2 regions of the Thermoanaerobacter sp. X514 genome follow, and region 2 is predicted to be linked to the other one. Evidence: riboswitches for the same ligand, from Rfam matches in the RefSeq annotation. Region 2 holds a riboswitch; the other holds the start of a gene.
What was found. A riboswitch is a leader RNA that binds a small molecule or an ion and turns the genes downstream of it on or off. The one in region 2 is predicted to bind cyclic di-AMP.

Region 1 (3,201 bases), 690 kb from region 2:
TATATTGAGTAAAGGGGAGTAGTTCGCATAGCTTATATGTGGTAAAGTCAACATATCGGGAAACCCTGGCTTTACCTTAAAGAACGAGACCTTTACATAATATGTTTTACATATTATGTAAAGGTCCTAATTTATTTATAGAGCAAATATAATAGTTGGGGAGGCAATAAAATGGAGGCACTTGTCACATCATTTGTCCTTATCTTTACTTCTGAGATGGGAGATAAGTCACAGCTCATGTCAATGGCTTTTGCTACTCTTTTTAAAGTAAGGACTGTTCTTATAAGTATATTTATCGCTGCCTTAATAAACAATGGCATGGCTGTGATATTTGGTTCGTATATCACCGAATACATTCCCATTTTTTATATAAAACTTTTAGCTGCTTTATTATTTTTGTTTTTTGGAATTTCAACTTTAATAGAGGAAGAAACAAAACAGGAAAAAATAAAAAATTCAAAATACGGTCCTGTTGCAACTATTATAAGTACATATGTACTATCAGAATTTGGAGACAAAACGCAATTGGCTGCTATAGCTTTGACTGCATCATACAACAGTCCTCTGTACATATTAATAGGCACTACTCTTGGAATATTTTTAGCAGATGTATTAGGGATAATTGTAGGCATTTATTTTAATAAAAGAATCCCTTCAAAATATTTAAAATATCTATCTTCTTTCATATTCATCGCCTTTGGTCTTTCTACTTTGTATAAATTGTTTTTCTAAGTCAAAAACGGGTACTTAAATTGTACCCGTTTTTGACCCTCTCATCGGAAGTTTTACCTGCCGTAACAGAAAACCATATTACCTATTCTTGCCGCTATAGGAAGTGACCACAACCACGCATTAGTAGAACTTTGGTCAAAATAATACAAGGCTCCGTTTGTTGGGTCAACACCACTTAACGCATCTCTTGCTGCACTTATAGCGTCAGCTGAGGCAGGTCTATTTATCCACCCATTTAACACAGGAGTAAATTGGTAATTTCCGTATGCATCGACTTGATATATCACGTCTTTTATAGTATTAGGGAAAATACCACTTTTAACTCTGTTTATTACTACGGCCGCAACTGCTACTTTAGCCTGGTATGGTTCTCCATCTGCTTCCGCGGTAACAAGTCGCGCAAGGAGGTCAAATTCCTCTTTTGTGTAGGGTATTACACCCCTTTCAATAGAACCTCTGCTGACATCCTGATATGTCCTATTAGAAGAAGTATCACGGGGTATAATAAAGACTTGTCCAGGATATATTATGTCGCTTTTGTATCCGTTTGCAGATTTGAGCATATCAACAGTAATGCCGTATTTTAAAGCAATTAAGTACAAGCTGTCACCTTTTTGGACAACATATGTGTTATCACTGCCCGGCACTTGTAAAACTTGTCCTGGGTATATTACGGTACTTTGAAGGCCGTTTAAAGACATCAACTTAGTATAGGTAGTTCCATATTTTTGGCTTATACCCCATAAGGTATCGCCGGGTTTAACTGTGTAAGTTGCGGCAAATATTGATTGGAAAATAAACAATCCGCCTATAACTGATGCGATGAGAGGTTTGACCTTGATGTGAATATTAAACATGTTGTTCCCCCTTTCGCCTCCGAGGTTAGTTGACGGGTTCGGGTGAGGGCCACCCTACCACGAAAGTGGATTCACCCCACTTTAGTTCCCCCGTACCCCTTATCGGGGATTCGGCATATTTTTAACTAAATTATAACCGGATATCTAATTTGTGTCCATATTAAACTGGTGGAAAGATAGGTACTTACTGGCACTCACTATAGCCACAGAAAGGACAAAAAACACATCCTCCTTCATGAACCAATTTAGCACCGCAATCCGGACATGCAAACACATTTACATTATTTTGATCAGCTTTATTTTCTTTTAGCTGTTTTTTATCCTCTGCCACTTGGTTTTTCATTTTAATCACCTCTATATATTGTTGTATTATTATAATAACACACAATATATAGGATTTCAAGAGCAAAGTTTGACAAAAAAATAACATCGTTCTGCTTTTTTTTGTAAAACTTACATTTTTTGATTATTCATCACCAATGATATTAAAGCATATCAAAGGTTTTATAAAAATCCGGATACGAAATATTTACACATTCAGCATTTTTTATCTTAGTTTCTCCTTCTGCCATAAGTCCAGCAACCCATAAAGACATGGCAATCCTGTGGTCATTGTAACTTTCCACTGTATTCCCTTTCAAAAATCCCGTGCCTTCTATAATCATCCCATCTTCTGTTTCAAAAATTTTAGCTCCCATTTTCTTTAATTCTGAAGTGATTGTATTTATTCTATTGCTTTCTTTTACTTTTAACTCCTCGGCATCTTTTATCACTGTTTTCCCTTCTGCGAAGACTGCTGCAACTGCTATTACTGGAATTTCATCAATAAGCCTTGGAATAAGACTTCCTCCAATTTCAATTCCTTTTAGCCTTGAAGTCTTAACTGTTATATCCGCTACTTTTTCATTGTTTATAGTTCTTTCATTTGTTAAGACAATGTCTCCTCCCATCTCTTTTATCACATCAATAATACCGGTTCTTGTAGGATTTACATTTACATTTTTTATAGTAACCTCCGAATTTGGAACGAGAGTTGCAGCAACAATAAAATATGCTGCTGACGATATATCCCCTGGTACAATAACTTTCTGCCCTTGTAATTTGTAGCCAGGGTAACAAGTTATTTTTGTGCCATTTACCTCCACTTTAGCACCAAAAGAACTAAACATGAGTTCCGTGTGATTTCTTGAAGGGTAGGGCTCTTCAATAGTCGTTTTATCATCGGCGTAAAGGCTTGCCAACATTATACTGGACTTAACCTGTGCACTGGCAATTGGCATTTTGTAATATATGCCTTTAAGTTTGTTTCCAAAAACCGTAAGAGGTGCAAAATTTCCTTCTCTTGCTTCTATTTTCGCTCCCATCATACTAAGAGGAGTTATCACTCTTCCCATAGGGCGTCTCTTTATAGAATCATCGCCTGTAAGCGTTGTCTCAAATTTTTGACCAGCGAGAATACCCATCAAAAGCCGAATAGTAGTACCCGAATTTCCTACATCAAGAATTTTTTCACTTTTATTTAGATAAAGTCCTTTTCCTTGAACTTTAACATTTGTGCCTTTTAATTCAATGTCAACACCCAAATTTTTCATACAGTTAATAGTAGATATAC
Region 2 (3,201 bases):
ACTTTTCCTATTTTAGCCGAGCACCAATACAAGAGCAAGGAAGATATTTTAAATAAAGACATCGTACCTATTGGTACAGGACCATATAAGATATCTTCTTACAGTGTTAGCAGAGAGGTTATTTTTGAAAAAAATCCTTATTATAGAGGCGACAAACCCTATATAGATAATATAGTATTTAAAATTGTGCCTAATGAAAATGCCATGATAACATCTTTTCAAAGCAAAGAAGCAGATTTTACTTTTTTAAGTGACATAGACTGGGATAAATACAAAGAGCTTTCAAATGTAAATATTTATAAATACGTTATGCAAGATTATGTATTTATGGCTCCTAATTATCAAAATCCAGCGTTGAAAGATTCAAATGTCAGGAAAGCGATGTGTTATGGAATAGATACTGACAAAATTTTGAGAGATGTATATTTTGGTCATGGGTTAAAGTCATGCATCCCAGTCCGCCCTGATTCATGGCTTTATAGTAGTAAAATAGTAGCTCATAATTACGATATAAAAGAGGCAAATAAAATATTAGAGGAAAATGGTTGGAATTTAGTTAAAGGGATAAGGAACAATGGAACTTATCAACTTAAATTTGATTTGATAGTAAATGTAAATAATCCTTATTTAATTAAGACTGCTCAAATTATAAAGAATAATTTAAAAAGCATAGGAATTGAAATAAAAATTGTACCAAAAGATTGGGATAATTTACTAAGTTCTGTGTATTCGGGTAAGTTTGATTTGGTGCTAATGGAGTGGAATTTAAGTTATAATCAAGATATGTCTGCGATGTTTATGACAAAAGGCAAAGATAATTTTATGGGTTATAGTAATTCTAAAGTTGATGAAATATATAGTAGAATTTTTTATGATTTAGAAGAAAATTCTTTAAAAGCAGATTATCAAGTTTTGGAACAAGTTTTTTTAGAGGAACAACCTATAATTGGCCTTTTCTATATTGAAGGAGCAGTTATGGCATATGACAATGTAAAAGGTGTGGACCCTACTGGATTTAATGTTTTCGACAATATAGAAAAATGGTATATAAAAAAGTAGTATTAAAAAATAGGTATTGACACTGACCTAAAAAGATTATATAATTCATAGTGTGACGAAATTAAAAAAGCGTGCGGTGGTGGCGGAACTGGCAGACGCGTACGTTTGAGGGGCGTATGGGGTTTCCCGTGTGGGTTCAAGTCCCACCCTCCGCACCATAAATAAATCCGCACCATAAATAAAAGAGAAAAGAGGCGTTAAGCCTTTTATTTTTTTGTCACACAAATTATTAATTTTTTATAAAATATATTAAAAAAAGATTAAAAAGTTTAAGAAAATGTAATGTAAACATTGACTTTGACTGTAGGATATGATAAGATAAGACAAAAGGACAAAATATGCAATCTTGCCGAATCCGAAAGGTACGGAGGAACCGCTTTTTGGGGTTAATCTGCAGTGAAGCTGCAGTAGGGATACCTTCTGTCCCGCACCCGACAGCTAACTCCGGAGGCAATAAAGGAAGGAGATTTGCAGTGGATCAGCGAATAGGAAAGATGATTTTTGGAATTTCTGTGTTTGGCGCGACGCTGATTGGTAGTTCTTTTTTGAACCCAGCGTTTGCAGAAGGATTGGGAGTTGGAAAGATTACGGGAAATTATGTAAATGTACGAACGCAGGGCAGTTTATCAGGAAGCATTATTACACGGCTAAATTTAAATGATACTGTGACTGTGTTAGATCAGCAAAATGGATGGTACAAGATTAAGCTTTCAGATGGAAAAGAAGGTTGGGTTTTTGGAGAGTATTTAGCATTAGTTAATGGCCAAAATGCACCGGTAACAGGAGTTGGTACTGTGACCGGTAGTAGAGTGAACGTAAGAAGTGCAGCCAGTTTATCTGCAAGCATAATAACACAACTTGCAAAAAATACTGTAGTAGATGTTTTAGGAAAGCAAAATGATTGGTACAAAGTAAGACTTTCTAACAACAAAGAAGGATGGATTTACAGTCAATATTTAGCAGTAAAAAGTGTAGATACTACTGTATCAAGAGGAAGTGTTAATAGAACACCAATAGCTGTTGGCATAGTAACAGGTAGTGTAGTAAATGTGAGAAGTGCAGGTAATATATCTGCCAATGTGATAGCACAAGTTACAAAAAATACAAAAGTGGATGTATTAGGAAATCAAAATGGATGGTACAATATAAGGCTTTCAGATGGAAGAGAAGGTTGGATATATGGCCAATATTTATCAGTAGGAACACAAACGATTGTATCAAGAGGAGACGTAGATAGAAGTGTGGTAAACAAGCTTATAGAATTTGCTAAATCTCTTTTGGGAACCAAGTATGTGTATGGAGGTTCATCTCCTGCAGGGTTTGATTGTTCCGGTTTTGTTCAATATGTTTTTAAGAATTTTGATATTAATTTACCAAGAACGGCGAAGGACCAATCTACTGTAGGAGAATATGTAAGTTATAGCAACCTTCAACCAGGAGATTTGGTATTTTTTAAAACTTTGGGAAGTAGTGTGATAAATCACTCAGGAATATATATAGGCAATGGTGAGTTTATACACAGCTCTTCAGGGGCTGGAAAAGTGATAATAAGTAATATAACTTCGGGATATTATAAAGACCATTATACTACAGCACGACGCGTTATAAGATAAGCATAAAAAAAGAGTACTCCAAGGAGTGCTCTTTTTTATATTGACTATTTTTATTCCTTGATATATCATATAATACTGTATACGCGATATAGCCTATTTTATGGAAGGAGATACCTTATGAAATATGTAAGAGAAGATGTAAGAAATATAGCCATTATTGCTCATGTTGATCATGGAAAAACTACTTTGGTTGATGCTATGCTTAAACAAAGCGGTATTTTTAGGGCAAATGAAAAAGTTGAGGAAAGGATTTTGGATTTTAACGATTTAGAAAGAGAAAGAGGCATAACAATTCTTGCCAAAAATACTGCTGTTAGATATAAAGATGTAAAAATAAATATAGTTGATACACCTGGACATGCGGATTTTAGCGGTGAAGTAGAGCGAGTATTAAAAATGGTAGATGGGGTACTTTTGTTGGTGGATTCTTTTGAAGGACCTATGCCACAGACCCGTTTTGTATTAAGTAAAGCCTTGGAACTGGATCTAAAACCTATAGTTGTCATAAATAAAATTGATAGGCCTGATG

Region 1: another riboswitch for cyclic di-AMP. It lies ahead of TETH514_RS07210 (cell wall hydrolase); the one in region 2 lies ahead of TETH514_RS10825 (C40 family peptidase).

The regions. Positions count from the first base shown of each region.
Region 1 covers NC_010320.1:1,462,263-1,465,463, reverse strand. Annotated here, with positions in the region: gene TETH514_RS07215 (TMEM165/GDT1 family protein) at 172-732, shown strand; gene TETH514_RS07210 (cell wall hydrolase) at 786-1,589, opposite strand; cyclic di-AMP (ydaO/yuaA leader) riboswitch at 1,589-1,715, opposite strand; gene TETH514_RS12915 (hypothetical protein) at 1,774-1,932, opposite strand; gene aroA (3-phosphoshikimate 1-carboxyvinyltransferase) at 2,075-3,201, opposite strand, start outside.
Region 2 covers NC_010320.1:2,153,046-2,156,246, reverse strand. Annotated here, with positions in the region: gene TETH514_RS10835 (peptide ABC transporter substrate-binding protein) at 1-1,059, shown strand, start outside; tRNA gene TETH514_RS10830 (tRNA-Leu) at 1,133-1,217, shown strand; cyclic di-AMP (ydaO/yuaA leader) riboswitch at 1,397-1,527, shown strand; gene TETH514_RS10825 (C40 family peptidase) at 1,533-2,672, shown strand; gene typA (translational GTPase TypA) at 2,790-3,201, shown strand, end outside.